Regions from separate parts of the Streptomyces sp. NPDC001700 genome, predicted to be linked through region 3. Evidence: riboswitches for the same ligand, from Rfam matches in the RefSeq annotation. Region 3 holds a riboswitch; each other region holds the start of a gene.
The links. Region 3 has a riboswitch for cobalamin ahead of metE (5-methyltetrahydropteroyltriglutamate--homocysteine S-methyltransferase). Riboswitches for the same ligand answer to the same signal wherever they lie in the genome.
Positions count from the first base shown of each region.

Region 1: it holds a riboswitch for cobalamin, as region 3 does, so the genes downstream of both, cobN (cobaltochelatase subunit CobN) here and metE (5-methyltetrahydropteroyltriglutamate--homocysteine S-methyltransferase) in region 3, are expected to answer to the same signal.
Region 2: it holds a riboswitch for cobalamin, as region 3 does, so the genes downstream of both, ACWC5C_RS21885 (FecCD family ABC transporter permease) here and metE (5-methyltetrahydropteroyltriglutamate--homocysteine S-methyltransferase) in region 3, are expected to answer to the same signal.

Region 1 covers NZ_JBSFGE010000004.1:115,646-122,010, forward strand. The annotation lists gene cobN (cobaltochelatase subunit CobN) at 1-3,534, opposite strand, end outside; cobalamin riboswitch at 3,571-3,722, opposite strand; gene cobG (precorrin-3B synthase) at 3,781-5,148, shown strand; gene ACWC5C_RS09010 (precorrin-8X methylmutase) at 5,145-5,807, shown strand; gene ACWC5C_RS09015 (precorrin-2 C(20)-methyltransferase) at 5,804-6,365, shown strand, end outside.
Region 2 covers NZ_JBSFGE010000011.1:180,397-186,761, forward strand. The annotation lists partial or broken gene ACWC5C_RS21860 (ABC transporter permease) at 1-177, opposite strand, end outside; gene ACWC5C_RS21865 (GNAT family N-acetyltransferase) at 182-733, opposite strand; gene ACWC5C_RS21870 (GTP-binding protein) at 778-1,998, opposite strand; gene rpmF (50S ribosomal protein L32) at 2,006-2,176, opposite strand; partial or broken gene ACWC5C_RS21880 (ABC transporter ATP-binding protein) at 2,331-2,957, opposite strand; partial or broken gene ACWC5C_RS21885 (FecCD family ABC transporter permease) at 2,965-3,945, opposite strand; cobalamin riboswitch at 3,927-4,085, opposite strand; gene ACWC5C_RS21890 (copper chaperone PCu(A)C) at 4,146-4,664, opposite strand; gene ACWC5C_RS21895 (heavy metal translocating P-type ATPase) at 4,645-6,365, opposite strand, start outside.
Region 3 covers NZ_JBSFGE010000021.1:99,760-106,124, reverse strand. The annotation lists gene ACWC5C_RS31755 (ABC transporter permease) at 1-761, shown strand, start outside; gene ACWC5C_RS31750 (hypothetical protein) at 920-1,348, shown strand; gene metE (5-methyltetrahydropteroyltriglutamate--homocysteine S-methyltransferase) at 1,511-3,829, opposite strand; cobalamin riboswitch at 3,996-4,219, opposite strand; gene ACWC5C_RS31740 (winged helix-turn-helix transcriptional regulator) at 4,333-4,716, opposite strand; gene ACWC5C_RS31735 (FG-GAP repeat domain-containing protein) at 4,878-5,579, shown strand; gene ACWC5C_RS31730 (APC family permease) at 5,644-6,365, opposite strand, start outside.

The sequences.
Region 1 (6,365 bases), on a different contig from region 3:
GCTCTCGGCCTCCAGCAGCCGCTCTGCCATGCCGTGCAGCGCCCAGGGGTTGGCGTCCTCCAGGAACGCGCGGTTCTCCGGGTCGAGCAGATACGTCTGGGCCAGCTTGTCGTACATCCAGTCGGCGACCACGCCCGTGGTGGCGTCGTAGCCGAAGAGGTAGTCGACGGTGGCGGCCAGCTCGAACGCGCCCTTGTAGCCGTGGCGGCGCATCGCCTCGATCCAGCGCGGGTTGACCACCCGGGCCCGGAAGACCCGCGAGGTCTCCTCGTGCAGCGTGCGGGTGCGCACCGTCTCGGGGCGGGTGGAGTCGCCGATGTACGCGGCCGGGGCGGTGCCCTTCAGCGCGCGCACGGTGGCGACCATGCCGCCGTGGTACTGGTAGTAGTCGTCCGAGTCGGCGATGTCGTGCTCGCGCGTGTCGGTGTTCTTCGCCGCCACCGCGATCCTGCGGTACGCGGTCTCCATCTCCTCGCGCGCCGGACGGCCCTCCAGGCCACGGCCGTACGCGTAGCCGCCCCACACCGAGTAGACCTCGGCGAGGTCGGCGTCGGTGCGCCAGTCGCGGCTGTCGATGAGCTGGAGCAGCCCCGCGCCGTACGTCCCCGGCCGGGAGCCGAAGATGCGGGTGGTGGCGCGGCGCTCGTCGCCGTGCTCGGCGAGGTCGGCGCGGGTGTGGGCGCGCACGTAGTTGACGTCGTCGTCCTCCTCCAGGGACGCGGCGAGCCGTACGGCGTCGTCCAGCAGCCCGACCACGTGCGGGAAGGCGTCGCGGAAGAAGCCGCTGATGCGCAGGGTGACATCGACACGCGGGCGGCCGAGCTGGTCCTGAGCAACGGGCTTAAGTCCCGTGACGCGCCGCGAGGCGTCGTCCCACACCGGGCGGATGCCCATCAGCGCCAGCGCCTCGGCCACGTCGTCGCCGGAGGTGCGCATCGCGCTCGTCCCCCACAGCGACAGGCCGACCGAGCGCGGGTACTGGCCGTCGTTGTCGGCGCGGTAGCGCTCCAGCAGCGAGTCGGCGAGCGCCTGGCCGGTCTCCCAGGCCAGGCGGCTGGGCACGGCCTTGGGGTCGACGGAGTAGAAGTTACGGCCCGTCGGCAGGACGTTGACCAGACCCCGCAGCGGCGAGCCGGACGGCCCGGCCGGGACGAAGCCGCCGTTCAGGGCGTGGACGGCGTGGTCGATCTCGTCGGTCGTGGCGGCGAGGCGCGGGACGACCTCGCGGGCGGCGAACTCCAGGATCGCGGTGACGGCGGGGCGCTGCTCCTCGGGCAGATCGAGGGCGGCCCGCTCGGCGGCCTCCGGGGCCCAGTCCGCGTCCTCCATCGCCTGGACGAGGGCGCGGGCGCGCTCCTCGGCCTCGTCCGCATTGGTGCGGGTGGCGGCCGACTCGTCCAGGCCCAGCGCCTCGCGCAGCCCGGGGAGCGCCGACGTACCGCCCCAGATCTGACGGGCGCGCAGGATGGCCAGGACGAGGTTGACGCGCTCGGGGCCGGTGGGCGCGCCGCCGAGGACATGCAGACCGTCGCGGATCTGGGCGTCCTTGACCTCGCACAGCCAGCCGTCGACGTGCAGCAGGAAGTCGTCGAAGCCCTCGTCGTCGGGGCGCTCTTCCAGGCCGAGGTCGTGGTCGAGCCGGGCGGCCTGGATGAGGGTCCAGATCTGGGCGCGGATGGCGGGGAGCTTGGCCGGGTCCATCGCGGAGATGGCGGCGTACTCGTCCAGCAGCTGTTCCAGGCGCGCGATGTCGCCGTACGAGTCGGCGCGGGCCATCGGCGGCACGAGGTGGTCGACCAGGGTGGCGTGGACGCGGCGCTTGGCCTGGGTGCCCTCGCCGGGGTCGTTGACCAGGAACGGGTAGATCAGCGGCAGGTCGCCGAGCGCGGCGTCGGGTCCGCAGGCGGCGGACAGGGCCGCGTTCTTGCCCGGCAGCCACTCCAGGTTGCCGTGCTTGCCCAGGTGCACCATGGCGTCGGCGCCGAAGCCGCCGTCGGCCTGGGGGCTCGCCATCCAGCGGTAGGCGGCCAGGTAGTGGTGCGAGGGCGGCAGGTCGGGGTCGTGGTAGATGGCGATGGGGTTCTCGCCGAAGCCGCGCGGCGGCTGGATGACGACCAGCAGGTTGCCGTGGCGCAGCGCGGCGAGGACGATCTCGCCCTCGGGGTCGCGGCTGGTGTCCACGAACATCTCGCCGGGCGGCGGGCCCCAGTGCTCCTCGACCGCGTCGCGCAGCTGCTGCGGCAGCGTGGCGTACCAGCGGCGGTAGTCGGCGGCGGGGACGCGGACCGGGTTCTTGGCCAGCTGCTCCTCGGTGAGCCAGTCCTGGTCGTGGCCGCCCGCCTCGATGAGGGCGTAGATCAGCTCGTCGCCGACGCCGGAGACCAGGCCCGGAAGCGCGCCCTCGCCCTCCTCGGGGCCGAGGTCGTACCCCTCGGCGCGCAGTCGGCGCAGCAGGGCGACGGCGCTGGCGGGGGTGTCGAGGCCGACCGCGTTGCCGATCCGGGAGTGCTTGGTGGGGTAGGCGGACAGGACGAGCGCGAGGCGCTTGTCGGCCGCCGGTATGTGGCGGAGCCGGGCGTGTCGTACCGCGATTCCGGCGACACGCGCGGCGCGCTCGGGGTCGGCGGCGTAGACCGGCAGGCCGTCCTCGTCGACCTCCTTGAAGGAGAACGGGACGGTGATGAGCCGTCCGTCGAACTCCGGGACGGCGACCTGGGTCGCGGCGTCCAGCGGGGACAACCCCTCGTCGTTCTCCTCCCACGCGCTGCGGGACGAGGTCAGGCACAGCGCCTGGAGTACGGGGACGTCGAGCCCGGCGAGCGCGCCCGCGTCCCACGACTCGTCGTCGCCGCCCGCCGACGCCTCGGCGGGGCGGGTGCCGCCCGCGGCGAGCACGGTGGTGACGACGGCGTCGGCCGCGCCGAGTGCCTCGATCAGCTCGGGCTCGGGGGCCCGGAGGGAGGCGACGTACAGCGGCAGCGGGCGCGCCCCGGCGTCCTCCACGGCCTGGCACAGGGCTTCCACGAAGGCGGTGTTGCCGCTCATGTGGTGGGCCCGGTAGTAGAGCACGGCGATGGTCGGGCCGGTGACGTCCTCGCGCGCGGTGCGCTCCAGCGGACCCCAGGTGGGGGCGGGGGCGGGCGGCTCGAAGCCGTGGCCGGTGAGCAGCACGGTGTCGGAGAGGAACCGGGCCAGCTGCTCCAGGTTGGCGGGTCCGCCGTGGGCGAGGTAGGCGTGCGCCTCGGCGGCGATGCCCACGGGGACCGTGGACGCCTCCATGAGCTGGGCGTCAGGGGCCTGTTCACCGGTGAGCACGACGACCGGGAGGTCGCCCGCGAGCAGGGTTTCGAGGCCTTCCTCCCAGGCGCGGACGCCACCGAGGAGCCGTACGACGACGAGTTCGGCACCGTCGAGGAGACCGGGCAGCTCGTCGAGCGCGAGCCGCGCCGGGTTGGCGAGGCGGTATGGCACCGGGCCCGTGGCCGCGCGGGCACTGAGCAGGTCGGTGTCGGACGTCGACAGCAGAAGGATCATGGCTCAGCGCGCCTTCCTCGGGGTCCGCGCCCCGGGCGGGTTGTGAAGACGGCGGGAGTTCCTGGCTCGCACGGCGGGCTGGCCGTGCTCACAGTGGCGGGACCGCACCGGATTCGCACCGGTTTCCTCCCCTAAACGCCGTCTTAAGCGTCCGGCGGGCCAGACGGCCCGCCGCAGAGCATAGTAGGCGTTCCTGACCTGGCACGGGACGGTGAGGGCCGACGAAACGTCGGTATGCTCGCCGCCATGTCCCTCCCCCCGACAACCGTCCCACCTGCGGATGAAGCGCCCCCACGCCGGGAGCGCGGACGCGATGACGCCTGCCCCGGCGCGCTGCGGCTGCACCCGGCGGACGACGGGTCCCTGGCGCGCGTCCGCATCCCGGGCGGCTTGCTGACGGTGCGTCAGGCGCAGGCGCTGGCGCGGGTGAGCGAGGAGTTGGGGGACGGCGGACTGGATCTCACCTCGCGCGGAAATCTCCAGCTCCGTGGCCTGGCGGCGACCTGCGGTGGCGAGCTGGCGGCCGGGCTGCGGGACGCCGGACTACTCCCCTCCGAGCTGTACGACCGGGTGCGCAACATCGCGGCGTCCCCGCTGAGCGGGCTCGACGGCGCCGGATACGGCGATGTCACGGCGTGGGCGCGGGAGTTGGACGCCGCGCTGTGCGGTGGCGCGTGGGAAGAACTGTCCGGCTTGTCGGGCCGTTTCCTGTTCGCCATGGACGACGGCCGGGGCGATGTGGCCGCGCTGGACGCGGATGTGACATTGATCGCAACGGGGGATGGCCGGGCCGTACTGCGGGTGGGCTCCGGGGCTGACGGGGTCGCGTTGGAGGTGCGGGCGCGGGATGTGCCGCGTGCCGCCGCGCTGGCCGCCGTGGAGTTCCTGGCCAGGGCCCGCGCGAGCGGCACGCGGGCGTGGCGGGTGCGCGACCTGCCCGCGCAACACGCCGTCACCGTCGACGGCTTGGCGGCGCGACTCGCGGACGAGAGCGTCGAAGCGGAGCGAATCGGACATGAGTGGCCGGGTGGCGCGCCCGGCACACCGCCCGCGCCGGGCGTCGTGTCCGGGCCGGACGGGCGCCACGCCGTGTCCGTCCTGGTGCCCCTGGGCCGGGTCCGCGCCGCACAGTGGCGGCTGCTCGCCGCGCTCGCCTCCCGGGGCGGGTCGGGTGAGCTGCGTGTGACACCCTGGCGCGGCGTGGTGCTCCCGGGGTTCACGGCGGACGGCGCGGCGGCCGCGGCGCGTGAAGTGACCGACGCGGGGCTGGTGACCGAGCCGGATTCCCCATGGGCCGGGGTCGGCGCGTGTACGGGACGGCCGGGCTGCGCCAAGTCCCTGGCCGATGTGCGCGCCCACGCGACACGCGCGGTGGCGGGCACTCCCCGCTCCCCCGGCGCGCCGCCGGTGTACTTCTCCGGCTGCGAGCGGCGCTGCGGCCACCCCGGCGGCCACTGGGTGGACGCGCTGGCCACGTCCGCTACGGACTACCGGCTCACCGTGCGCGACACGCGCGAGCCGGACGGGGTGACCGGCGGCGGCGTGATGGACGTAGTGGACGTGGCAGCAGAGCAACTGGCCGACGCCGTGGCGGCGGCCCGCGGAACAGCATGATCAACGACATGATCGAGGACATCGAGGACACCGTGTTCGACTACGAGAAGGACGGGGCGGCCATCTACCGCGCCTCCTTTGCCACCATCCGCGCCGAGGCGGACCTGGGCGGCCTCCCCGCCGACGTCAGCCAGGTCGTGGTGCGGATGATCCACGCGTGCGGCATGGTCGACCTGGTCAAGGACCTCGCGTACACCCCCGAGGTGGTCGCCCGCGCCCGGGAGGCGCTGCGCGCCGGGGCGCCCGTGCTCTGCGACGCCCAGATGGTCGCCAGCGGCGTCACCCGAAAGCGGCTGCCCGCCGACAACGACGTGGTGTGCACGCTGTCCGACCCGGCCGTACCGGAGTTGGCGCGGCGCATGGGGACGACGCGCAGCGCCGCCGCGCTGGAGCTGTGGCGGGACCGGCTGGAGGGTTCGGTCGTGGCGGTCGGCAACGCGCCCACCGCGCTGTTCCGGCTGCTGGAGATGATCGAGCAGGGCGCGCCGCGCCCGGCCGCCGTCATCGGCGTACCGGTCGGGTTCATCGGCGCCGCCGAGTCCAAGGAGGCGCTGGCCGGACACCCGGCGGCGCCCCACCATCTGGTGGTGCGCGGCCGACGCGGCGGCAGCGCCATCGCCGCGGCCGCGATCAACGCGATAGCGAGCGAGGAAGAGTGAGCGAGCAGCAGCGAGAGGCGACGCCCGCGGCGAAGGGCCGGCTGTACGGCGTGGGCCTCGGGCCCGGTGACCCTTCCCTGATGACGGTACGGGCGGTCGAGGTCATCGCCGGGGCCGATGTCGTGGCGTACCACAGCGCCCGGCACGGCCGCAGCATCGCCCGCTCCATCGCCGAGCGGCATCTGCGGCCCGACCACATCGAGGAGCGGCTCGTCTACCCGGTCACCACGGAGGGCACCGACCATCCGGGCGGCTACCGGGGCGCGATGGAGGAGTTCTACACGGAGGCGGCGGCGCGGCTCGCCGCGCATCTGGACGCGGGGCGCACGGTCGCGGTGCTGGCCGAGGGCGACCCGCTCTTCTACGGCTCGTACATGCACATGCACAAGCGGCTCGCCGACCGCTATCCGACCGAGGTGATCCCCGGCGTCACCTCGGTGAGCGCGGCGGCCGCCCGGCTCGGCGCGCCGCTGGTGGAGGGCGAGGAGGTGCTGACGGTCCTCCCGGGCACGCTGCCCGAGGAGGAGCTGACGGCGCGCCTCGCGACGACCGACGCGG
Region 2 (6,365 bases), on a different contig from region 3:
GTCGTCGGTGCCCAGGGGATGCGCCCGGCTCGGCGGCAGCAGCTTGGCGGCCAGATCGACGGCCTGCTCGTCGAGTTGGACCAGCGGCGGCAGGACGAGGACGGCGAGGACGGTCGCGAGGGCCAGCGCGGCCGAGGTACGGACCCGCACCGGCAGCCGCGTGAACGGGCGGGTCAGCCCCTCAGCGTGGCATCGGGATCTCGAAGTGCACCGTAGCGAAGCCCGGGCCGTGCTCTCCCGTGGTGCGGGCGTCGAAGATTTCTTTCGCCACGCTGTGCCAGAACGGGAGGGCGCCCGCGATGTCGGCGTTGGTGTGCAGGTAGATGCTCTCGTAGCCGTCGGTCGCGGCGGCGAACTCGCACGCCTGGCGCACCATCGTCCGCGCCAGGCCGTGCCGTCGGTGCTCCGGTCGCACGTAGACGCGGAGCAGCTGCGCGGTGGTTTCGGACGGGTAGCGCTCGGCGAGCCACCCGGGATGCGGAGGGTGGGTCGGCCCCGCCGAGCGAACGCAGGTCGTTCCCACGACCTCGTCGCCGTGCACGGCCACCAGCAGCAGGTGCCGGGGGTCTTCGAGGTAGGTTCCCACGATGTCCACGACGTCGCGGTGCCACGTGGGGACGTAGCCGTAGCCGAACTCCCGGTAGAACGTGTCGAGTATGACGCGGCGCGCTCCGTCGGCGTCGGCGGTGGTGGCGGGGCGCACGGCGTAGGCGTGACGTGCGGAATCGGTCACGTGGGTCTCCTGCGGGGATGGTGGACACAGCAGCGTGTCGAGCTTCAGCGCACCGGTAGGGGTTCGGCCTCGTGCGGACCATGCTCGTGGTCGCACGTCTCGTCGAGGCCGTAGGTCTCCCAGGCGGGAAAGGGGTCGTCCCAGGCCGACCAGCCCCGGGCGCCCAGCGCATGCTCCTCGTCGGTGAGCAGGCACGCGGACAGGGCGTGGTGCAGGGAGGCGGGGCGCAGGCCGGTGCCGATGAAGACGAGTTCCTGGCCGTGCTCGGCGGTTTCACCGGCCTCGCTGTGGCCGTTCCGGGCTCCGGAGGGTTCGAACCGGGCGACGACGCCTGCCTGCGACCACAGTCCGGTCACCCGGGGGCGGGTGGCCAGCCAGAAGAAGCCTTTGGAGCGCAGGATGCTGCCGTAGGCCCCGGTGTCCAGGTCATTGGCGATGAAGTCCCACAGCCGGGTGGGGTGGAACGGCTTGGTGGCGCGGAAGACGGTGCTGGAGATGCCGTACTCCTCGGTCTCCGGCATGTGGTCGCCGTTGAGTTCCCTGACCCAGCCGGGCGCCTGCTGGGCGCGTTCGAGGTCGAAGCGGCCGGTGCCGAGCACGTCCGTGGGGGCGACCCGGCCGTGTGCGGCGGGTACGAGACGGGCGGCCGGGTTGAGCCGCGACAGCGCCGCCGCCAGCCGTTCGGCCGTCTCCGGGGTGACCAGGTCGAGCTTGTTCAGGACGATGACATCGGCGAACTCGACCTGGTCCATGAGGAGATCGCTGACGGTGCGCTCGTCGTCCTCGTACTGGTCCAGTCCTCGTGCGGCCAGCTCGTCGCCGCCGTCCAGCTCCGGCAGGAAGTTCGCGGCGTCCACGACCGTGACCATGGTGTCGAGGCGCGCGACCTCGTCCAGCGTGGCGCCGTCGTCGCGGGGGAAGGCGAAGGTGGCGGCGACGGGCATGGGCTCGGAGATGCCGCTGGACTCGATGAGGAGATAGTCGAACCGTCCCTCTCCAGCGAGCCGGTCCACCTCCTCCAGCAAGTCGTCGCGCAGGGTGCAGCAGATGCACCCGTTGGTCATCTCGACGAGGCGCTCTTCGGTGCGGGAGAGAGCCGCGTCGCCGTCGCGGACGAGTGACGCGTCGATGTTCACCTCGCTCATGTCGTTGACGATGACGGCGACCCGCAGTCCGTCGCGGTTGGTGAGGAGGTGGTTGAGGAGGGTGGTCTTGCCGGACCCCAGGAAACCCGACAAGACCGTCACCGGAAGCTGGCCCGCCATGGCGCGCTCAGCCCTCGGGGCGCAGCAGACCACGCCGGTAGGCGGGGACGAGCCGTCGCGGCACCTGATGTTCGCGGCCGTCGATGGTGATCGTCACCAGCTCCGGCGCGCTTGCTTTCCACTGTGCGCGGCGGTGGCGGGTGTTGCTCCGGGACATCTTCCGCTTGGGCACGGCCATGACGTAGGGGTCCTCTCCTGATCGGCGCTGTCCCCGTAACCGTACATGAAAATGGGTCCCGTTTTCATGTGTCCCGTTTTCGTGTGTCAGGCCACTCGGCCCGATCGTCGGCTGCTTTGCGCGGGCAGGAAGGTCACCTGGGGTGCGCCGGTGCGTAGAGGCGGTCGCAGTAGTAGGCGGCGAGGTTGAGGTCGTGGAGGGCCGCCAGCGCCGTGGCGGGCAGCCGCCGCAGGATGCCCAGGACGTCCAACTGGTGCCGTATGTCGAGGTGGTTGGTCGGTTCGTCGAGTACGAGCAGGGACGGCTGTTGGGCGAGGGCACGGGCGATGAGTACCCGCTGGCGTTCGCCTCCGGAGAGCCGGTCGAAGGGGCGCGCCGCCAGCGTGGCCGCGTCCACCGACTCCAGGGCCGACTCGATCAGCCGGGCGTCCTCGGCGGTTTCGCCTTCGAGTAGCCGTTTGTGCGGGGTGCGGCCCATCGCCACCACCTCCCGCACCGTGAGGTCGAAGTCCGCCGCCGTCTCCTGGACCACGGCGGCCAGGGTTCGCGCCAGTCGCCGCACGGGCAGTGACCAGGCGTCGGCTCCGTCGACGCGGACGCGCCCGGCGTCGGGGCGCAGGACGCGGTAGACGGCACGCAGCAGACTGGACTTGCCGCTTCCGTTGGGACCGACCAGACCGATCACCTCACCGGGCCGGGCGGTCAGGGAGATGTCCCGTACCAGGTGGTGCGCACCGGCGGTGAGCGTCAGCCCCTCGACGGTGAGTTCGGCCCCGGTCATCCCGCCCCCCCCGTTCGGTGTTCCGCCGGGCGTCCCGGCGCATCAGCCACAGGAAGAACGGCCCGCCGCACAGAGCCGTCAGGACGCCGACGGGGATTTCCATGGGCGCGGCGACCGTGCGGGCGGCGACGTCGGCCCAGACCAGGAACACCGCTCCGGCCAGCGCGGCCGTCGGCAGCAGCCGCCGGTGGTCGCCGCCGACGAAGATGCGCACGATGTGCGGCAGCATCAGCCCGACGAAGCCGATCGGCCCCGTTGCCGCCACCAGAACGCCCGTCACCAGGGACAGCAGGACGAACATCCGGGCGCGGAACCGCGCCACGTCCAGCCCCATCGTCGTGGCGGACTCCTCGCCCGCCAGCAGCAGGTTCAGCGACCGGGCCTGTACCAGCAGCGCGGCGATGCCCACGAGCAGCGCCGTGGTGGGCAGCCACAGCATGTCCCACCGGACGCCGCCCAGCTCGCCGAGCGTCCAGGTCAGCACTTCCCGTGCCTGGTTGCCCCGGTCCGCGGTGAGCAGCAGCAGATCCATCACCGCGGTGAGCACCGACGCGACCGCCACTCCCGACAGCACCAGCCGCACCGAGGTGATCCGCCCGCCCGCGCGGGCCGCGGTGTACACGAGCAGCAGGGTGAGCAGGGCCCCGGCGAACGCGGAGACCGACAGGGACACGGTGCCGAAGAGGCCGACACCGGAGACGATCACGACGACCGCGCCCAGGGACGCCCCGGAGGACACGCCCAGCAGATACGGCTCCGCGAGCGGGTTGCGCACCAGCGCCTGCATGGCGGTGCCCACCACCGCGAGCCCGGCGCCGGTCACCGCCCCGAGCAGCACCCGAGGGGCCCGTACGTCCAGCACGATCGTCTCGCGCGCCCGGGACCAGACCGGCTCCGACCAGTCGGCACCCAGACCGTGTCCCACGATGCCCCACACCTCGCCGGGCGGCACCCGCACCGAACCGATCGCCAGCCCTGCGGTGAGGGACCAGGAGCAGGACTCGTGCTCAGTGGCCTCTTCGAAGGGTTCCACTCCCCGGTCACAGTGGCGGGACCGTGCCGGATTCGCACCGGCTTCCTGTCTCCCGTCGCGGTGATGACCGGGTGATCCTACTTTTCCTTGAGTGACGGATAAAGGGCGCACGTCCAGATCTCCCGCAGCTCCACAGCGCTGCGGACGAACTACTCTCACGGCTCGATGAGATGAGAGCGCATCGCCTCGGCCCCCACCCGGCCGCGGCCGGTGAACCACAGGTTGAAGGTCACCCTCTCGCCCGGCTTCAGCATCGGCGGGTCGAGGACCGCGACATGGATGCCTCCCCGCTTCATCCGCAGTGTGCTGTGCGCGGGGATGGCCACCTTCTTCGCCCAACGGACGGCGCCCGGCCGCCTCTTGTCGGGCTCGCGCAGCATGGAGACGCCCAGCTCCGGGGAGTCGGCGAAGACCAGGGTGTCGTCCCGGTCCCCGACGTTGCGGATCTCGAAGTACGCGGCGGCCACGTGCTCGGGGGACTGGAGGATCCAGCCGGCGCTGACCTCGATCCGCGGGACGGGCACTCCCGCCGCCCCGGTCGCCGTGTAGCCGGTGAGCAGGGCCAGGGCCAGTGCGCAGCCGCCCACCGGGATCAGGGCCGCCCGCGCTCCCCGGGCCACCGTCTCTCTCAGGCGGCGCAGCGGCGGGGTGCGGTCATCGGTCGCTGAGGACATCGTTCTTCCTTCTCGTACGGCCGTGCTCGGTGTCCGCTGAGTCATGGGACGCGAGGGGAGCGGGCGGTGTGCCGGTCCGGCGCCCGCCCGGGGCGTAGGCCCGCAGCCGCAGGCTGTTGGTGACGACCAGGACCGAACTCGCGGACATGGCGGCTGCCGCGACCATGGGGTTGAGCCAGCCCGTCGCGGCCAGCGGGACGGTGACCACGTTGTAGCCGAAGGCCCAGACGAGGTTGGCGCGGATGGTGCTCAGGGTGCGCCGGGTGAGCCGGATGGCGTCGACGACGGCCAGCATGTCCTCCCGTACGAGGGTGATGTCGGCGGCGCCGATCGCGGCGTCGGTGCCACCGCCCATGGCCATGCCGAGATCGGCGGTGGCGAGCGCGGCGGCGTCGTTGACTCCGTCGCCGATCACCGCGACGCACCGGCCCTCGGCGCGCAGCTCGGCGACGATCCGTTCCTTGCCCTCCGGGGTCACCCCGGCGTGGACCTTCTCAATGCCCGCTTGCTCGGCCATCGCCTGGGCGGGGGCGGTCCCATCACCGGTCACCAGCACCGGCTCGATGCCCAGCGCGCGCATCGCCGCCACCGCCTCGCGGCTGGTGGGCCGCAAGGTGTCACCGACGGCGAGCAGCCCGACCGGGCGGTCGTCGATCTCCACGATGACGGCGGTGTGTGCGGCGCGCTCGGCGGCATCCCGTGCCTCGCGCAGTGCGTCCGGCAGAGGCTCCGACGGACGCGGGCGGCGTACGCGCACACGGTGGCCCTCGACGTGGCCGGACACGCCCTCTCCGGGGTGGGCCCGGAACTCCGTCACCTCCGGCAGACCGGTGTCATCGGCCGCGTCGCGGCGGGCCGCCGCCACCACCGCGCGGCCGATGGGGTGTTCGGAGCCCTGCTCCACGGCCGCGGCCAGCCGGAGCAGATCCTTCTCCTCCGGCCCGTCCTCCGCCACGGCCACGTCGGCCAGGGACATGCGGCCGGTGGTGAGCGTGCCGGTCTTGTCGAGTACGGCGGTGTCCACGCGGCGCAGCCGCTCCAGCGCCTCCGGGCCGCGGACGAGGACGCCGAGCTGTGCCCCGCGCCCGCTGGCCACGAGGAACGCGGTCGGTGTGGCCAGTCCCAGCGCGCAGGGGCAGGCCACGACGAGGACGGCCACGGCCGCGGTGACGGCCGACTCACCCGCCGCACCCGCGCCGAGCCAGAAGCTCAGCACGGTGGCGGCGATGGCCACGATGACCGGTACGAAGACGCCCGCCACCTGGTCGGCGAGCCGCTGCATCCGGGCCTTGCCCGCCTGGGCCTCGGTCACCAGCTGTGTGATGCGGGCGAGTTGGGTGTCGGCGCCGACCGCCGTGGCGCGTACGACGAGCAGACCGCCGGAGTTGACGGCCCCGCCGACGACGGCGGTGCCGGGGGTCACCTCGACCGGCACGCTCTCGCCGGTGACCAGGGACAGGTCCAGCGCCGAACCGCCCTCGACGACCACCCCGTCCGTGGCCACCTTCTCGCCGGGGCGCACCACGAACTCCTGTCCCGTGGTGAGCGCGGACACGGGGATGCGGCGATTGCCGCCGGACTCCCGCAACTCCACGTCCTTGGCACCCAGTTCGGCGAGCGACCGCAGCGCCGAACCGCTCCGGTGCCGGGCACGCGCCTCCAGATGCCGTCCGAGGAGGACGAACAGCGGAACGGCGACCG
Region 3 (6,365 bases):
TGCACGACTCGATGACGATGCTGCGGCGCAACCTCAAGCACGCGATCCGCTACCCGGCCGTGGGGTTCGGCAGCGCCATGACGCCGATCCTGATGCTGCTGCTGTTCGTCTACGCCTTCGGTGACTCGATCGGCGCCGGGATGGGCGGCGACCGGGACGCGTATCTGACCTATCTGACGCCCGGCATCATCATCATGGGGGTGGCCGCCGGTTCGATGTCGACCTCGGTCGCGGTGTGCTCCGACATGACCGAGGGCATCATCAACCGTTTCCGCACCATGAGCATCACACGCTCGTCGTTCATGACGGGGCATGTCATCGGCAGTGTCATCCAGACCATGGTGTGCGCCGTCCTCGTCGTGGGTGTGGCACTCGCCGTCGGCTTCCGGTCGGACGCGACTCCGCTGGAGTGGCTGGCCGCCACCGGTCTCCTCGCGGCCATCGCCTTCGCGGTGACCTGGCTGTCGGCCGCGCTCGGCCTGATCTCCAAGACCGTCGAATCGGCGAGCAACAAGCCGCTGCTGGTCCAGTTCCTGCCGTTCCTCGGCTCGGCGTTCGTACCGGCCGACTCGATGTCACCGGGCCTGCGCTGGTTCGCCGAGTACCAGCCGTTCACACCGATGACCGAGACCCTGCGCGGCCTGCTCTCCGGCTCCGCGATCGGCGACAGCGGCTGGATCTCGCTCGCCTGGTGTGCCGGGATCACCCTGGTCGGCTACCTCTGGTCGCGCTCGCTGTTCAACAGCACCACCAAACGCTGAGACCCACCCCGGCTCCGGCCTACGGCCCTTACCCGCGAGGTAATCGACCGTCCGCGCGGGTGGCGGCAAGGTGAGGGTCGTGGGGCCCCGAACCGGCGCACTCCGGCTCGGGGCCCGGCGTTGACCAACGCCCCTTTCCCTGACGGAGGTTGATTGCCATGTCCGCAACCCACGTGGGCCGTACCGCACCCGCCGACGCCTCAGCGGCCCGCCTCTGGCTGCGCCGCTTCCTGGCCCTCGACGCCGCCGTCACCGGTGCCAACGCCCTCGCCTACCTGGCCGCTTCGGGGCCTCTCCGCGATCTGCTCGGCGTCGACCGGGCGATGCTCGTCTGTGTGGGAGCGTTCCTGCTCGTGTACGCGGCGGGCGTCGGCTTCCTCGCGTCCCGGCGGCACCCGCCGGTCCTCGCGGTGCGGTGTGTGGTGGAGGCGAACGTGGCATGGGCGGTGCTCAGCGTCGCGGCGCTCGCGCTGTGGCTGTCGCCGTCCACCACCGGGACCGTGTGGATACCGCTGCAGGCCACCGTGGTGGCGGGCTTCGCGGCGCTCCAGTACGGCGCGCTGCGAGCCGCCACCGCGCGCGGCTGAGCCACGAGCGCGACTCCCCGTGGCGGGTGTTGTGCCGCGAGGAAAAGTTAGGTAAACCTAAGTGCAGCGTGGAAGTGAGGCCGCGCGCCTGTCCCGACCGGGGGCCGGGACAGGAAACGGGCCGGGGTGCGCGAGGCGCCCCGGCCCGTTGGGGTGTCCGGGTCAGGAACCGGACAGCTCACCGCGGACCGTGCGGGCGGCGGCGACCAGGTTCTCCAGCGAGGCGCGGGTCTCGGGCCAGCCGCGGGTCTTCAGACCGCAGTCGGGGTTGACCCACAGCCGCTCGGCGGGAATGGCCTCAAGCCCGGCGCGCAGCAGTTCGGACGCCTCCTCGGCGCTCGGCACGCGTGGGGAGTGGATGTCGTAGACGCCCGGTCCGGCCTCGCGCGGATAGCCGTGGGCGGCCAGTTCGCGCGCCACCTGCATATGGGAGCGGGCCGCCTCCAGGCTGATGACATCGGCGTCGAGGTCGTCGATGGCCTGGACGATGTCCCCGAACTCGGCGTAGCACATATGGGTGTGGATCTGCGTGTTCGGGCGCACCCCGGTCGTGCTGAGGCGGAAGGCCTCGGTGGCCCACGCCAGATACGCCGCGCGGTCGGCGGCGCGCAGCGGCAGGGTCTCGCGCAGCGCGGGTTCGTCGACCTGGATCACCGAGCTTCCGGCCGTCTCCAGGTCGCCCACCTCGTCGCGCAGGGCCAGGGCGACCTGGCGCGCGGTGTCGGCGAGCGGCTGGTCGTCGCGGACGAAGGACCAGGCGAGCATGGTCACGGGGCCGGTGAGCATGCCCTTGACCGGGCGGTCGGTGAGGGACTGGGCGTACGTCGTCCAGCGCACCGTCATCGGCTCGGGCCGGGAGATGTCCCCGGCCAGGACCGGCGGGCGGACGTAGCGGGTGCCGTAGGACTGCACCCAGCCGTGCTGGGTGGCCAGATAGCCGGTGAGCTGTTCGGCGAAGTACTGGACCATGTCGTTGCGCTCGGCCTCGCCGTGCACCAGGACGTCCAGTCCGGCCTTCTCCTGGAAGGTGACCACCTCCTGGATCTCGGCCTTGATCCGCTCCTCGTAACCGGCCGTGTCGATCCGGCCGGTGCGCAGGTCGGCGCGGGCGGCGCGCAGCTCGCCGGTCTGCGGGAAGGAGCCGATGGTGGTCGTCGGCAGCAGCGGCAGGCCGAGGTGGGCGCGCTGGGCCGCGCTGCGCTCGCCGTACGGCTGGGAGCGGCGGGTGTCGGCGTCCGTGACCGCGGCGGCGCGGGCCCGTACCGCCGGATCGTGGGTGATGGGTGAGTCGGCGCGGGAGGCCAGCGCGGCGCGGTTGGTGGCGAGTTCACCGGCGATGGCGTCGGTGCCCCGGGCGAGGCCCTTGGCGAGGGCGGTGATCTCGGCGGTCTTCTGCTTCGCGAAGGCCAGCCAGCGCAGGATCTGCGGCTCGATGTCCCGCTCGGCCGCCGCGTCGAGCGGCACATGGAGGAGGGAGCAGGAGGCGGCCACGTCGACCCGGTCGGCAAGACCCAGCAGGGTGCCCAGCGTGGACAGGGACTTCTCCAGGTCGTTGACCCAGATGTTGCGGCCGTTGACCACGCCCGCCACCAGGCGCTTGCCGGGCAGTCCGCCGACGGCGGCCAGCGCGTCCAGGTTGGCGGCCGCCGCCTCGGTGAAGTCCAGCGCGAGCCCGTCGACCGGGGCCTTGGCCAGCACCGGCAGGGCGTCGCCGAGCCGGTCGAAGTAGGAGGCCACCAGCAGCTTCGGCCGGTCGGCGAGGGCGCCGAGGTCGCGGTACGCGCGCTCGGCGGCGTTCAGCTCGGCCGGGGTGCGGTCCTGGACGAGGGCGGGCTCGTCCAGCTGCACCCACGCGGCGCCCGCCGCGCGCAGATCGGCCAGCACCTCCGCGTACACCGGCAGCAGCCGGTCGAGCAGGGTGAGCGGGTCGAAGTCCGCGGCCACGCCGGGGGCGGGCTTGGCGAGCAGCAGGTAGGTGACCGGGCCGACCAGGACGGGCCGGGCGGTCAGGCCCAGGGCCACGGCCTCCTTCAGCTCCGCCACCTGCTGGGTGGAGTCGGCCGAGAACACCGTGTCCGGGCCCAGCTCGGGCACCAGGTAGTGGTAGTTGGTGTCGAACCACTTCGTCATTTCCAGCGGCGCCACGTCCTGGGTGCCGCGCGCCATGGCGAAGTAGCCGTCCAGGGCGTTCGCCTCGACGGCGGCGCGGTGCCGGGTGGGGATCGCGCCGACCATGACGGTGGTGTCCAGGACGTGGTCGTAGAACGAGAAGTCGCCGGTGGGCACCTCGTGGATGCCCGCCCCAGCCAGCTGCCGCCAGTTGGTGGCGCGCAGCTCGGCGGCGGTGGTCTGGAGGGCGTCGGCGGTGACCCGGCCCTTCCAGTAGCCCTCGATCGCCTTCTTCAGTTCCCGGTTCTGGCCCTGGCGCGGGTAGCCGTACACGGTGGCCCGTGCTGCCGCGGCTGCGGTCTTGCTGGTCACGGAGATCTCCTTCGCGAGATGAATCCCTGAGATCCCGGCGACGGGACGAGAGCGCGAAGGGTGACGGAACCCGGCGGAAGACGACCCCGCGCGGCACAGCGCGGTCATCCGCCTGGTAGGTACGCCGACCCGCCCTCGAGGTCACCGAGATGCCGCGCACGAGTGGTTCGTACGCGGGCCACTGGCAGGTCTTCGGACTCGCGGGCACGTCCTCCGGGGGAGGACACCTACTGGCCGTCGCTTCCCAGGCCCGATATCGCCGGGCCCAGTGCACATGACGGCGGTCGTTCCCGCTCACCGCTGCGGGGCAGTCCCGGATTCCCACCGGGTTCCCTCTTGCGACGCGTCCCGCCTGGCGGACGGGGCGAACCAGCTGCACCGGCCAGCCTACGGGGTGGGGCGCGGGAGGGAAGGGGGCCGTCCACCATCCGGATGGTGAGGTGGGCCACCATGAGGGTGCGGGCGCGGCACCGTCACGCCTGGTCGGAGGTGTGGAACCGCCGTCAGGCGCCGAAGCGCTGGCGCGCGTCCTCGATGCGGTCGAGGTACTGGTGGGTCCAGCCGCACAGGGCGTCGACCGTGGTGCGCAGGGCCCGGCCCGGTTCGGTGAGGGTGTACTCGACGCGCGGCGGCACGGTGGGGTACACCTTCCGATCGACCAGGCCGTTGCGCTCCAGCATGCGCAGGTTCTGGGTGAGCATCTTGTGGCTGACGCCCTCGACCTCGTTCCGCAGCTCGCTGAAGCGCAGGGTGCGCTCGCCGATCGCCTCGATGATCAGGAGTGCCCACTTGTTGGCCACGTCCGAGAAGATCTCCCGGGCCAGGGAGTCCGCGCGCCTCAGATCCGCGTCCTCGGGCAGGCCGTCGAGCTGCTGTTTGGTTGCCATCAGGGCACTCTCCTACGGTTTCCCAGTCACCGCAAGAGAGTGCTGGAGCCTCGTGGCGCCGCCGATGGAATGTCACATTCAGATAACGCGGTGTCCTTGGGTGAACTTCCTTGTAAGCGCAGGCATCTCACGGGGCGTCAGTAACTGAAAGGTGTTCATTAATGCTTCGGAAGCGCTCACGTTTGATCGCCGTGCCGCTCGCGGCCGCCGCCCTGACCCTGACCTTCGCCGGTTACCAGGCCGGGGCGGCCGAGCCGTCGGCCCCGTGCCTGGCCGACGCGACCACGCTGCTCGGTGACCTCGACGGCGACACCTACCCGGACAAGATCACCAACCCCGGGCACACCGGCACCGAGATGACGGTCCAGTGGGGCGCCAAGAACGGCTCGTTCGGCAAGAAACTCCCCGTCAAGGACCTTCTCGGCGCCAAGAAGGGCGAGATCGCGACCGCCGCCGTCGCCGACTTCCAGGACGACGGCACGCTGGACATGGTCGTCAACATCGTCGAGCCGTCCGGCGGCGACGACCCCTCGACGGCCCGCCTCGCGGAATACCGTCCCGGCCCGCTGGACCGGACGAACCTGCGGTCCGCCGACGCCGAGCACTCCGACATCGGCGACCACGGCGAGGCCAGGCAGCTCACCATCGCCCGGTACAACGACGACGCCTACCCGGACCTCGCGATCCGCAACAACGGCGGCGACGGGCAGATGGACCGCGACGTACGGCTCTCCAAGGCGGGCGGCGGCCTCGCGGACTTCGACTACGAGGCGTTCCAGAAGTACGGCGAGGCCGGGTCCTGGGCCGAGCCCCCGGCCATGCCCACCGACGGCTGGAAGCAGTTCTACAAGCCCTGCTCATAACCACCACCGGGCGCCGCGGCATGTCTCAGGACACCGCGGCGCCCGGTGCGCGTTCTTTCACCGCTCAGCCGACGTGGACGTGCGGCCTGCGTGCCCGGTCGGGTTCCGCCTCGCGGAGGACTTCGCGGGTGACGGGGGCGACCTCGCCCTGGCCGAACAGGAAGAACCGCAGGAACTGGGCGAACGGGCTGCCCTCGGTCCACTCGAAGTAGATGTGCGGCCTGCACCCGGTCTCGTCCCGTACGTGCAGCAGCAGGGCGGCCAGCGAGTTGGGGATGCTGGAGCCGTCGAGGGTCAGGACGCGGTAGCGGCCGTGCAGCACCTCGCCCCGTACCCGTACCGCGGATTCGAAGTCGGAGGGGTCGCGGACGGTGACCTCGACGAAGATGAGGTCCTCTTCCGCCGGGATGTCGTTGTCGGCCCGGATCTGCTGGGTCTTGTCGCGGTACTCGCCCACGTCGCGGTGGTCGGGCTCGTTGGCGATGAACCGTATCCGGCGGGTGGCGCTGTCCCGGACGAAGCGCTCGGCCATGGTGTCCAGCTCCATGTCGGTGACCCGCAGCTCGAAGGCGCGGGCGAGCCGGGAGAGCAGGGACACCGCGATGATGCCCGCGATGAAACACGCGCCGATCTTGACGCCGTCGGGGCGTTCCACGACGTTGACCGCCGTGGTGTAGAGGAAGACCACGGAGATGGCCCCGAAGGCGATGGTCCAGCCGCGCTGCCGGGCGCGGCGGGCGGCGATGGTGACGGCGACGGCGGCGGACGTCATCAGGACCAGCACTC